One region of the Streptosporangium oxazolinicum genome, then DNA from elsewhere that is predicted to be linked to it. Evidence: riboswitches for the same ligand, from Rfam matches in the RefSeq annotation. Region 1 holds a riboswitch; each other region holds the start of a gene.

The links. Region 1 has a riboswitch for cyclic di-AMP ahead of ABD817_RS16310 (CHAP domain-containing protein). Riboswitches for the same ligand answer to the same signal wherever they lie in the genome.
Region 2: it holds a riboswitch for cyclic di-AMP, as region 1 does, so the genes downstream of both, ABD817_RS10760 (hypothetical protein) here and ABD817_RS16310 (CHAP domain-containing protein) in region 1, are expected to answer to the same signal.
Region 3: it holds a riboswitch for cyclic di-AMP, as region 1 does, so the genes downstream of both, ABD817_RS37980 (coiled-coil domain-containing protein) here and ABD817_RS16310 (CHAP domain-containing protein) in region 1, are expected to answer to the same signal.
Region 4: it holds a riboswitch for cyclic di-AMP, as region 1 does, so the genes downstream of both, ABD817_RS21560 (C40 family peptidase) here and ABD817_RS16310 (CHAP domain-containing protein) in region 1, are expected to answer to the same signal.

What each region holds. Positions count from the first base shown of each region.
Region 1 covers NZ_BAABAQ010000005.1:187,974-191,156, reverse strand. The annotation lists gene ABD817_RS16315 (hypothetical protein) at 1-859, opposite strand, end outside; cyclic di-AMP (ydaO/yuaA leader) riboswitch at 1,633-1,771, shown strand; gene ABD817_RS16310 (CHAP domain-containing protein) at 1,790-2,485, shown strand; gene ABD817_RS16305 (ABC transporter substrate-binding protein) at 2,967-3,183, shown strand, end outside.
Region 2 covers NZ_BAABAQ010000003.1:247,380-250,562, reverse strand. The annotation lists gene ABD817_RS10770 (carbohydrate ABC transporter permease) at 1-46, shown strand, start outside; gene ABD817_RS10765 (DUF4253 domain-containing protein) at 301-1,047, shown strand; cyclic di-AMP (ydaO/yuaA leader) riboswitch at 1,443-1,592, shown strand; gene ABD817_RS10760 (hypothetical protein) at 1,869-2,672, shown strand; gene ABD817_RS10755 (alpha/beta fold hydrolase) at 2,875-3,183, shown strand, end outside.
Region 3 covers NZ_BAABAQ010000021.1:70,865-74,047, forward strand. The annotation lists gene ABD817_RS37975 (hypothetical protein) at 1-90, shown strand, start outside; gene ABD817_RS37980 (coiled-coil domain-containing protein) at 316-1,290, opposite strand; cyclic di-AMP (ydaO/yuaA leader) riboswitch at 1,294-1,430, opposite strand; gene galT (galactose-1-phosphate uridylyltransferase) at 1,503-2,582, opposite strand; gene ABD817_RS37990 (DeoR/GlpR family DNA-binding transcription regulator) at 2,579-3,183, opposite strand, start outside.
Region 4 covers NZ_BAABAQ010000008.1:42,513-45,695, reverse strand. The annotation lists gene ABD817_RS21570 (RDD family protein) at 1-54, opposite strand, end outside; gene ABD817_RS21565 (amino-acid N-acetyltransferase) at 283-936, opposite strand; cyclic di-AMP (ydaO/yuaA leader) riboswitch at 1,273-1,421, shown strand; gene ABD817_RS21560 (C40 family peptidase) at 1,427-2,476, shown strand; gene ABD817_RS21555 (helix-turn-helix domain-containing protein) at 2,543-2,743, opposite strand.

The sequences.
Region 1 (3,183 bases):
GTTCGGCGGCGAGGCCGCGCAGGGTCATCTCGGCGGGGATCCCGCCGTCGTAGACGGTGATCCCCGGCTGCTCGCCGACCCGCGCGAGGTCGCCGGGGTCCTCGCGGCGGTGCGGGAAGTAGGCCACCGGCTCGGTCGAGCCGAGCCCGGCCAGCCAGGTGAAGTAGCGGTCGCGGTGGATGAGGCCGTTGCGGACCAGCGAGGTGCCGAGGACGACGGTGCGCTCCTCGGGACGGGGCCTGCGCAGCGGCTGGGACCGCAGCCAGGCGAAGTCGTGGGTGACCAGCTCGGCTCCCCTGGCGCGTACGGCCTTCGCCAGGTCGGGGGGGACGGGCAGCGCGGTGAAGATCGACAGCCGCCCCGAGCGGGCGGCGGCGCGCAGCCTGAGCCCGGCCGCCGTGGCGAGGACGGTCCTGAGTCTTCCCGCCTTCCCCCTCGCCCTCAGCAGAGGCGTTCCCACCCTGCCGGTGAGCAGTTCCAGGAGCCTGATGGTGGCGAGCCCGTCGTCGACGATCACGATCCGGCCGGGGAGCGCGGTGAGCCAGCGGAACTGGACCTTGCCGGAGAAGGCGTCGCCCACCGCCCAGGTCTCGCCTCGGCGCGGCCGGGGCATGTCCGGCCGGGCCGAGGTGAGCTCCAGTCCCCTCGGCAGGGTGAGACGGCCGAGTTCGCGGCCCGTCACGGCCAGCGGGCGGAGCTTCGCCCGGGGCACGAGGTGGCTGTGGGCTCCGAGCAGCCCGGCATGGTGGGCCTCCACCGCACAGAGCATCTGCAGCGGGGATTCCACCCAGGCAATGGCCGAACCCTGCTCCCGCGCGTGGTCTCGACCGTCCTCCACGCCGGGCGATGACCCGTTCACGACTGCCACAACCTAACCCGGTGGCTTTAAGCGCTCGGGAACTGCGGGTGAACAGCCGACCACGCGCGCCTGCCGATGATCTTTCTTGCCTTTGCCGTCTCCCGCTTGGAGACGCGTTCCCCCGCCTCACGCGTTTTACCGTTCGCGGGCGGCGGGACCTTTTGGAAAGCGCGTTCCTTTACTTCGCACCTTTACCTTCGCGGGCGTCGAGCCCCCTCGAGGGCGCATTCCTTTACCCTCCGGGCGGCGAGGCCCGCCGACGGCCTCCCCTACACCCTCCTGAGCTGCGAAAACCCCTCAGGGGGCGGCCACGAGCCACCGGATCCCGTCGGTCCTTCCATGGGAGAACCCCTACCATCCGTATACTTTTTACTATCGAATACCTGTTCGATAGTATGCCGGGCACTCCACCGTTGATCCAGGGCCGTCCCCTCGCGCGACAGCACCCCCGCCCGGCGCCCCGCGGGCGGGCCCGGAAAACCTGGATCGCCATGGACACAGGGGATCCCGTCCCCCCGGCCACCCGCCGGGGAAAAGCGCACCCGGCGCCGGAGGAGCATGATCCACCCCCTGCCCGGCGCCGGGTAACACCTCGCCGTACCGCCTTATTTCGGACGTATCGCCAAGTCAGGGCAATGTGTCCTACTTGTAATCGTCTGTCCTGTTGGCGTACGTTCGTCCTGTTCATGGCAATTGTCTAGGTCTATACAGGTCTGTGCATTGCCGTCACATTGCCCGACCGCGCTCCACCCGGCGGAAACCTCCGCCACCGGTGAGCACGGCCGCCGAATCCGCGAGGTCTGCGGAACCGGGGAACCACGTTCCTGGGGTGAATCAACGCACTCGTGCGTCGTAGGGCACTTCCCAGCCCGAACCCGTCAGCTAACCCGGTAGGCGGAATGGAAGCGAAGCAAGGAGTCGAACCCCCGTATGACTAAGCATCGCCTCATCTCCACCCCCCGCGCAGCATGTGCCGTACTGGGCGCGTGTGCCGTCCTGGCGACCGGCACCACCGGTGTGGCCCTGGCCGACGGTCACGGCGTCGTGAACGCCCCGCCCGCCGACGCCAAGCCCCAGGATTCCAAGACCGCGAAGACCCCGCTCCAGATCGTGGCCGAGAGGCTCCCCAAGGTCTCCGCCGAGCAGGTCCTGAACCTCGCCTCGAAGCAGATCGGCGTCCGTGAGAACGCCCAGGGCGGCGGGACCAAGTTCCACTCCTGGTACATGTCGACCCCTCGCGCCAAGGAGACCCTCGCCCGCGACGGCGGCAACAGCGTGTACGACTACGCCAACGCCCCCTGGTGCGCGATGTTCGTCTCCTGGGTCGGCGAGATGGCCGGTATCCGCCCCACGATGGGCTGGGACGCCTACACCGTCGCCCACGCCAGGTGGTTCAGGAACAACGGGCACTGGGGCACCACCCCCACCCCCGGCGCGGTCGTCTACTTCGACTGGGCCGGCGGCAAGACCATCGACGGCATCGACCACGTCGGCTTCGTGAAGAAGGACAACGGGGACGGCACGATCACCACGATCGAGGGCAACACCGGCAACGGCGACGTCGAGCAGCGCGTCAGGCCCGTCTCCCAGGTCGTCGGCTACGGCTACCCGGTCTACTCCAACTGACCCACCCCCGGCTCCCGCGCCCCCACGGCGCGGGCACCCGGCTCCTCCGCCGGTGAACGCGGACCGGTCCACCCGCTCCCAGGGGCACCGCTCGGACGAGCGGTGCCCCTGACGGCGTTCCGGCCCCGGCCGCCCCCGCTCCTCCCGCGAGCCCCCACTCTCCCCGCGAGTCCCATGCTCTTCCCGCGAGCCCCGCACGGACACGAAACGCCCCGACTGTATATCCGTGAGATGGGAGCGCTCCCAATCACCCTTATGAGTGATATATCACCACTTCACACTGATAGTCCCACCTAAAACGGCCGGATGTAACGGTTGAGTTTCGGCATATTGACGTCCCGGTTGCCCATCGTCCACTCTTCGTGGGAGCGCTCCCAAAGCACATTGAGGAACGACCTCGTCGCGAGGACCGCGTTTGTCGGGGACCGGTCCGCGATGTCGCCTCCCAATGATTCGGGCGACCACCTGAGAGGGGTCCGGAATGTTGAACAACAAGCGGCACGGCAGGCTCGCCGCCGTCGCGGTCATGGCGGCCAGCGCCCTGGCCATCACGTCGTGCGGCTCCAGCGAGCCCGCCGAGCCCGCCGCGGGCGGTGGCTCCGCCGCCGCGGCCGAACCGGTGACCATCACCGTGCACACCTTCGGCGGCGGCGAGAACTTCGGCTACGACAAGGCCGTGGAGACGTGGAACGCGGCGC
Region 2 (3,183 bases), on a different contig from region 1:
CCAGCGCAGGCTGGTCGCCGGGCTGGGCGGGGCGGTGAAGGACTGACACCCGCCCGGCTCCGTTCCTCCCCGTACCGATAATTTTTGCCTGGACCAGGACAGAACTGTCACTCGGGATGGTTGACAGGCCAAAATTGGTCCGTGGTCAGGATCGGATCGGTAGAGATGAGCGATTGGGAGAGTGGGCAACTTCCGCCAGTGCTGGGCCAGCTGTTCGCCGACGGAGCCGACAGAACAGGCGGAGCCGATGGAGCAGGCGGGAGCGAAGGGGGCGGCGGGAGTGCGGGCCGGAGGCTCTCGGTGGAGCTGCCACCGGGAGACGTGGTCTGGCCCGACCCCGGTTACGCTCAGCTCGCGGTCCGTCGCCGTCCGGCGTTCTGGCTCAGCGAGGTGGCGGTCTCCGGCGAGTACTGGGCCCGGTTGAGGGCCCAGCACGGCCAGTCGGGCCTGTGGCCGGTCCTGCTGGAGGACTCCGTCCAGCCCTGGTCGGCCGGTCAGATCGCCCCGGACACCGCCGGTCAGATCGACAACTACCACGCAGCCGCGTTCATGGCCGAGGTGTGGTCCGACTGGATCGCCAGGGCCAACCTCGACCAGCTCGAACTGCTCGACCCCTTCGGGCCCGAGTGCCCCGGCCCGGCCCCGTCGGGGAAACTCGCCGCCGACCCCGGCGTGGTCGCCGACTGGTACGCCGGGCTGGTGGCCGAGCGCAGGACCCCGCTCGGGCTCGTCGCGGTCGAACGCGGGGCCGACGCCCTCGCCGTCATGGGCTGGCAGGGCGCGCTGAACCACAACGAGTGGATGGTCCCGCTCGCGGCCGTCGTGCGGAGCTGGGAGGACAGGTTCGGGGTGCGGGTGGTCGGCATGGGCTTCAACACCCTCGACCTCAGCGTCGCCGCGCCCCCGACGACCTCCGAGCACGCCCTGCACGTCGCCGCCGAACACTGGACGTTCTGCCCCGACAGCATCATCCAGGGGGCTGGGAACCTCATCGACTACGCCGAGCAGATCAAGGGCAGGAACGCCTGGTCGTTCTGGTGGGACTGACCGGCCCGGGTTGACCCGCGCGGGTCTCCGGGGTGCCTGCGGAGAGCGTGGCCTCCGGACTCGCCTCCGTGTGAGTCTCCGGGGCGTCTGCGGGGAGTGCGGCGTCCGGGCTCGTCTCCGGGGCGTTTACCGGGTGTGCCGTGTCTGCGGGGAGCGCGGTGTGCGGATTCCCCCGCGCGGGTCTCCGGGCACGGGTGCCCCGGGATGAATTCCGCGATCGGCGTGGCATTCGTGCTGGTAGGGCGGGCGTTGGCCTGGCGGGGTGATCGATGAGGCTTTCTTGAAGCTTGTAGGTAGATCTTCTGGGGTTTTCATGGTGTTTGCTTTGCTTTGTCCGGTTTGGGCAGTAGTGTCCACTGTTATCGGTTGGCGACCTGCCCTTCACAAGAGGGAGCGGCCGGCCGACGTCGAATCCCGAGGGCCCGCCGGGCCCCGGAGCCGGGGAACCACTTTTCCGGGGTGAATCCGCCGCGAGCGCGCGGCGGTAGGGCAACTCCACCGCCCGAACCCGTCAGCTAACCCGGTAGACGAGATGGAGAGGAGATCCCCTCATGGATCACCGCGTCACCACGTCGGTGCACCCCCTGTCCGCGCCGACCACCTGAACTTTCCCCCCGACCTCGCCGCCGCGCCTGATCGCGGCATCTTCAGGACCGTGCTCCGCGTAGCGATCGGCTGAATCGGCCGATCCGGCTACGCCCCTTTTCCGACGAGCGCGTCCCCGCCGGTGCACCCCTTCGGCGTTCGCATCCGGCCGCCCCGTTCCCTCGTGAAAGAGCCATTTCTCCATGCACCCCTTCTTTGGTCTGCACAAGTTTGGTTTGCACAAGAACAGCCTGAGCAAGCATCTCCCGGGTAACAACGTCCCCCTCAAGCGCGGCCTCGTCGCCGCCACCCTCGTCGGTGCGAGTGTTCTCACCTCCGTCGGCGTCGCCTCGGCGCTTCCGGCCCACGCCCTGGCGGCCCCCACCCGCCTCGCCGCCGACCCCGCGGTCGGCGCGCCGGCCGGCTCCGAGGCCGTCCTCCTCCAGGGGTCGACCACGGCCTCCTACTTCTGGGACGACTCCTCCGGCCGGGCCGGTGACACCGGACTGCCCGCCAGCGGCAAGCCGATGCAGAAGGGCATGATCGCCAGCCCGAGCTGGCCCCTGCTCACCGAGGGCTACATTCTCTACAAGGGCAAGAAGGCGAAGTTCTTCGTCGGCGACCGCGGTCCGGGCAACCCCTCGAACCAGGGCATCATGGTCGACATCGACGCCAAGACCTTCGCCGACCTGACCGGCGGCACGTTCAACTCCAGCACGCTCGGCGTGGACGGCAACGGTGGCATGGGCCACATCGACATCCAGTACGTGGTCACCAAGTGGGGCGACGGCACGGGGATCAAGAACCACCCCGTGGCGTTCTCCACCGGAGCCTGGGGTCGCAGGGACACCAGCCCGGCCAAGCCGCCGACGACCGTCTTCGCCATGGCGAGGCGGCTGGGGATCGGTCTGGGGACCCAGCTGGTGAGCGCCGAGGCGCGGCCGTGGATCGGCAAGCCCAAGGTCATGGTCGAGCCCGCCTCCGCGCACGCCTCGGCCGCCGGTATCCGCGCCGCGGAGCTCGGTGCCGGGAAGAACTGACCTCGCTCTCCGTGGGGAGCGGCCCGAGGAATGACCGATCCGCTCACGTGCGCTCGTGAAGGCCGGGGCGGGTCCGATGAAGGACCGCGGCCCGCTCGCACGGGGCGGTCCTGAGGCACCGGTGGGGACCACCCCGCCGGTGTCGCGTTTCTCCCCAAATGGCATTCTGTCCCGCACAAACAGTACGGATGGTGGGAGTGCCATGACTCTGCGAGCCCCGGCGAACGGCATCGAGATCGCCTACGAGATCTTCGGCTCTCCGGAGGCTCGCCCCCTCCTGCTGATCACGGGCCTCGGCTGCCAGATGATCCAGTGGGACGACAGGTTCTGCGAGCTGCTCGCGGACCGAGGCTACCGCGCGGTGCGCTTCGACAACCGCGACAGCGGAGAGAGCACCCACCTGGACGAGGCGGGGACGCCCGCCCTGGACGGGAGCGGGGAGGTCCCCTACCTGCTGGACGACATGGCCGACGACGCCGCCGGGCTGCTCGACGCGCTCGGCTGGGACACC
Region 3 (3,183 bases), on a different contig from region 1:
TACCTGCTGTCCCTCGTCAAGGATCTTGTCGGGCTGGCCCGCCGTGCGAAGGAGCACGACCAACTGCTCTACTGCTGGATGTTCGTCTGACCGAGGTGGTCACCGAAAGAGTCCGGTGGAGAATCCGTGGCGTCGTAGGTGCTCAATCGCGTCGAACTGGGGGTCCGCATCCACTGTGTGCGGACGCGGATCCGGGCTTCACCCTGCGGACCTACACGCACCGCATGCGCAGGGCGATCGACGGCGCCTGGGGCGGTGCTGCAAATCCTGAGAGGGGCGCCCGGCGGAGAAAGTACAGATCAGCCCCTCGTGGCGCTAGTACATCGAGATGTGCGGATGGTCGAAGTGGTTGGCCGTGACGCCGCCGCGGTTGGACATGAATCTCCAGCCGGAGCCGTGGTTGATGCGCTGGCGCCAGATCACGTACTTCACGCCGAGTTTGGCCTTGTTCTTGATGGCCCAGGCGGAGATCTCGTCGCCCAGCGCGACGTTGGCGGCCGAGGGCATCGTGCCGCCGGTGCTCATCATGAAGTCGCAGGCGCGGCCCAGGGGGTGCTCGCCGCCGTCGTTGGCGGACCGGTAGCAGCCGACCGCGTACGGGAGGCTGAAGCGCCTCATGACGGCGTCGCGCATGATCCGGGTGCGGTCGGTGATGTTGTCGGCGCCGGTGGGGAGCTGTGGGGCCCAGCTGCCGTCGGCGCGGCGGCCGGAACCGGTGGGGGCGAGCCGGTCGAGCTTGTCCTTCATGTCGCGGATCACGTCTTCGGCCTCCTCGCGCTGCGCCTGTACCTCCTTGGCCTCCTCACCGATCTCGTCGGTGAGCCTGGCGGCCGTCTCGGACGCCTTCTTCCTGCGTTCGAGGCTGCTGGCGAAGCCCTCCAGGTGGGCGCTCTGCTGGGCGGTGAGCTGCTCCATCACCGCGGCGGCGCCCATGTCGTCGGAGAACATCAGCGCGGGCAGCCCTCCGCCGCTGCTCTGGTAGCGGAGCTGGACGATGGAGTCGACCTGCCGTTTGGCCTCGACGTAGACCTGTTCGGCCTTCTCCAGGTTCTGCTTGGCGACGCTCTCGGCCTTCTGCGCCTTCTTGAGGGACTCGCGCTTGGCCGCGTAGGTCTCGATCAGCTTGTCGACCTTCTTGCCGAGCCTGGCCAGGTCGGCGCGGAGCTTGGCCTCGGTGGGCTTGGGTTCCGCGCTTCCCGCCGTGGGGGCACCGAGGGTGAACGCGGCGATCGAGCTCAGGCAGAGGACCAGAGCCGCATGCCGACGGAACGTGGGGGACGGGGCCGCCACGAACTCTCCTCTCCTTCCGCCTACCGGGTTAGCTGACGGGTTCGGGCTGGAGGAAGCCCTTCCACCGAAGTGGTTTCACCCCAGGTGCGGTGGTTCCCCGGCTCTCGGGCAAGGTGCCCGGGATTAGGCAAATCAGCATTTACAGCCGATGTGGGAAGGATAGTAGTGGTAAACAGCAGGTCATGCGACCTCAAGACGAGACCAAGCGGTAATCAGTTCGTGACAACAGAGCGCAGGAGATGTGCTGTGTCCTCGGGTGACACGTCGTTCACGAAGGCGCCCATCGCCGACTCCGACCCGGCGAGGTATTTCAGCCTGTCCGGCGCGCGGCGGACGCTGAACAGCTCCAGACGCGCGTACGACAGATCGCGGCCGGTGGAGACCGGCGCCTGGTGCCAGGCGGCGACGTAGGGCATGGGCACGCCGAACAGCCCGTCGAGGCGGCGGAGCACGTCGGTGTAGAGGGGGCCGAACGCCGCGCGCTCCCCGGCGTCCAGCGCGACCAGGTCGGGGACCCGGCGGTGCGGGTAGAGGTGGACCTCCACCGGCCAGCGCGCCGCGGCCGGGACGAAGGCCGTCCAGTGCTCGTTCGAGCCCACCACCCGGACCCCGGCCGCCCGCTCCGCGGCCAGGACGTCGGCGAACAGGTTGCCGCCGGTCCGCTCCCTGTGCCGCTCGGCCGCCCCGAGGGTCAGCCGGGTGCGCGGGGTCACGTAGGGGTACGCGTAGATCTGGCCGTGCGGGTGGGCCAGGGTGATGCCGATCTCCGCCCCCCGGTTCTCGAAGCAGAACACCTGCTCCACGCCGGGCATCGCCGACAACTCCGCCGTACGGTCGGCCCAGGCCTCCATCACCAGCTCGACCCGCTCGGGGGAGAGGCGGGAGAACGAGGAGTCGTGCTCGGAGGTGAAGCAGACCACCTCGCACCTGCCGACCGCTGGGCGGATCTCGCTCAGCCCCCCGATCTCCCGGTGGACGCCCGGCTGCGCGGAGAACGACGGGAACCGGTTCTCGAAGACCACCACGTCGTAGCCGGAGGAGGGCACCTCGGTGAGGTTGCCGGGGGTGGAGGGGCAGAGCGGGCACTCGCCGGCCGGGGGCAGGAAGGTGCGGCCCTGGCGGTGCCCGGCCACCGCGATCCACTCCTCGGTCAGCGGGTCGTAGCGCAGCTCGGAGGCGGCGGGCCGGGGTGGCAGGTCGCGCCGGTCGGCCGCCCCGCGGTCGGCGTCGTCGCGCCGGTCGAAGTAGAAGAGCTCCCGGCCGTCGGCCAGGTGGGTGATCGTACGCTTCATCGGCCGGCGATCTCGCTCTCCTGCCGGGGTTCCGTGATGATCAGCTCGCCCACCGAGGCGGTGAGCTCCTCCCGGGCCTCCTCGGTCAGGCCGGAGTCGGTGACCACGACGTGGGCTTCGGCCAGCTCCGCGATCGTGCTGACGCCGACCGTGCCCCACGTGGTGTGGTCGGCGGGCACCACCAGGCGGTGCGCGGAGGCGACCAGCTCGCGATTGGTCTCTGCCTCGAGCAGGTTGGTGGTGGTGAACCCGGCGCGGGCGCTCATCCCGTGCACGCCGAGGAAGAGGGTGTCGACGTGGAGGCCGCGGATCGCCGAGACCGCGACCGGGCCGACCAGGGCGTCGGAGGGGGTGCGGACCCCGCCGGTCAGCACGACCGTGCGATCGGCCCTGGGGGAGCGGTGGAAGACGTCGGCGATCGGGATCGAGTTGGTGATCACGGTCAGCTCGGGCACGTCGACCAGGTGGTGGGCGAGCGTCCAGGTCGTGGTCCCCGCGGAGAGCGCGATGGCCGTGGCGGGCCGGACGAGCCGGGCGGCGTGCCGGGCGATCGTCTCCTTCTCCTCCGCCCGCGGGCGCGCCGACGTGGCGGCGAAGCCCG
Region 4 (3,183 bases), on a different contig from region 1:
CTGGCTCTGTCCTGGGCCGGTGTTCGGCTGTGAGGCCTCCGACCGATATCCCACGACTGTTACGTCGGGGTCGAGTTCGCCAGCGGCTCGACCCGCGTTGTGCTGTCCGTAATCCGGGTGCCCCGACGGTGTGCGATCGCGGTCGGGATCATCCTGTGGATACGGCGGCTGTCCGGTGCTCACCGCGTCACCTCACTTAGACTGCGCATGTGGCAAATGTCAGACGCACATGCATGCTGCTGCACAAGGTATCGACATAGGTATCGACAGTCACCTTTCCGATCAGTCAGCTCTAAAGTCATCAGAGTCGGGCTCGCGTGTCAGGTGCAGCAGCATCCGGGTGTTTCCCAAGGTGTTGGGCTTGACGTGCTCCAGATCGAGGAACTCCGCCACGCCCTCGTCGTAGGAGGCGAGAAGTTCGGCGTAGACCTTGGGGGCGACGGGTGTGCCCTGGATCTCCCGGAAACCGTGCCTGGCGAAGAAGTCGACCTCGAAGGTCAGGCAGAAAACCCGGCGCAGGCCGAGTTCGACGGCCGTGCGAATGAGCGCGGAGACGATCCGGTGGCCGATCCCCATTCCCCTGCGGCCCGGATCGACGGCGACGGTGCGAATCTCGGCCAGATCCTCCCAGAGCACGTGGAGAGCCCCGCAGCCGATGACCTCCCCCTCCGCGTCGGTGGCGACCCAGAACTCCTGGACGTCCTCGTAGAGGGTGACGGTGGCCTTCTCCAGCAGGCGCGGGCCGGCGCCGCCGTAGGTGTCGACGAGCCGCCTGACGGCGCGGACGTCCGGGGTGCGGGCACGGCGGACCGTGATCTCGGGGCCCGCGCCGGGTGCGGGCGAGCCCCGCTCCGCCCCCTCGGCCCCGGCGCGCCGCCCCCCACCGTCGGGGGCGCGAACGACCGGTACGGGAGAATGCTCAGCAAGCTGCTCCATGACCGTTCAGCGTACGTCCTCGCCGGTCTTTAATTACGGCTCACCCTTAACTCGCAGCCCACAGCCCTCACATGACCCTTGGTAATCGCTTTGCCACACTGAGCGCGCGACACCTCCCGTGTGCCACAACTCACCTTTGGCACGGTCCCGGACCTGGGAAGACCTCCGCCGCACCCGTCACCCACGAGGCAAAGGCAGCGTAATGGCCATGTTGATCTTATTGACATGTGATCTTTCCGTGACATTTCAGTTGCGAAACCTCTACTGAATTCGCAGTTCTGGTTGAGCAGGAACCACGGGTGCACTAATCTCCGTGCTCGATGTCAGAGACGTAAAAAGCCTGACCCGCCGAATCCCCCACCAGCGGGGAACCGGGGACCCACCACGTCCTCCGGGGTGAATCCGAGTGCCACCGGCGCACCCGGTAGGGCTGCCTCCGGCCCGAACCCGTCAGCTAACCCGGTAGGCGGTCGAGGAGAGGAGCCTGTTGGTGAAGCGCACGCGCGACCGCGGAGGAAAGCACGCGGGCGACGACGCCCGCTGTCGAGAACGCGCGCCGCGAAGGCTGCGCCGTCGCGTGGCGGTCATCGGCCTGGCGTTCGCCACCCTGACCCTCGGCACGCCGCTGGTCGCCGCCACCGCCGACCCAGAGCCCAGCCTCCAGCAGCTGGCCAAGCAGGCCGAGAAGCTGCACGAGGAGATCGGCACCCTCGCCGAGCGGTACAACGGCGAGCGGGTCAAGCTCAAGCAGGCTCAGCGGGCCGCGGAGAGCGCCAAGAAGACCCTCGCGTCGAGCGAGTCCGAGCTGGCGACCCGCCGCACCAAGGCCACCCTCCTGGCGCAGAGCACCTACATGTCGGGCGGCCTGAACCCCGGGCTCGCCTTCACCCAGTCGACGGACCCCGACACCTTCCTCGACCAGGCCACCACCAACTACGCGCTCCAGCAGCAGCAGAGCGAGGAGGTCGCCCAGGTGGCCCGGGCGATCGAGGCCGCCGAGCGGGCGCAGGCCAGCGCCACGGCGAGGACCTCGGAGGTCAAGAAGCTCCTGACGGAGATCGACGGCAACCGGACCAAGATCGAACGACTGGTCGCGCGGGTCGAGAGCGACCTGTTCAGCGAGGTGCGCAGCAGGGCCGTCAGCAACAGGGGCGCCCGGGTGAGGACCAACGTGCCCATCGTGGGCAGCGGCAAGGCCGCGGAGGCCACCCGCTGGGCGCTCACCCAGCAGCTCAAGCCGTACGTCTGGGGCGCCGAGGGTCCCAACTCCTTCGACTGCTCCGGGCTGGTCATGTGGGCCTACCAGAAGGTCGGCATCAGCCTGCCGCACTACACAGGCGACCAGTGGACCGCGGGCACCCACGTCGGCAGGGACGAGCTGCGCCCCGGCGACCTGGTCTTCTTCTACAGCGACCTGCACCACGTCGGGATCTACATCGGCGCGGGCCTGATGATCCACGCGCCCCAGACGGGGGACGTCGTCCACATCGCCACGATCGACAACCGGCCCTTCGCCGGAGGCGTCCGCATCGCTGACTGATCGCGGACCGAACGTACCCGGCCCCCGCACGCGTGTCCGGCCCGATCTGCCGGACACGCGGCGGTGTTAGATCAGGCGGCGGCGGGCGGCCCAGGCCACGGCCTCGATCGCCGTGGCGACACCGATGCGGTCGCAGATGCCTCTCAGCCTGCGCCTGACGGTCCGTCCGCTGATGTCGAGGCGACGACCCACCCGATCGACCGTGACACCCTTGGCGAGCTCAGCCAGCAGCACGAGGTCGTCGTCGCTGAGACCGATATCGCTCATGCCCAGGGGGCTGTCGCCATGGCGTGAATCCACTTCTGGATATGCCATCAAGAGTCACTCCCCCCACTCTGGAAACCGGGTGCGAGACGCCGGAAATGAATACCGTCCGCCAGGAACGGTAAACGCCTTGTTCAAAGGTCGTCAAGTTCCACTCTTCATAGCGCGCGTCCAGTATTGACATAGTAGGCGCTACATGAAGTACTCATGATATGTCAGTGCCTTTGCGGCTATGTCATGATCGAGCCCAGGCACGAGGCGGCAAGCACCCCCTGGCCGAGGCGGTCGAAGTCCTGGCAGAACAAGGTTTCGCCGGAGCCGCCGCCCCCTGCCGGGCACGCCGGGCGCGCCGGGACCGGCCCCCCGGGGATCCGGCCCGCCCGCATTTCTCGGGAAAAACAGATCTCTTCCCGATACTCTTCGGCGACCACGGTCACTCACCG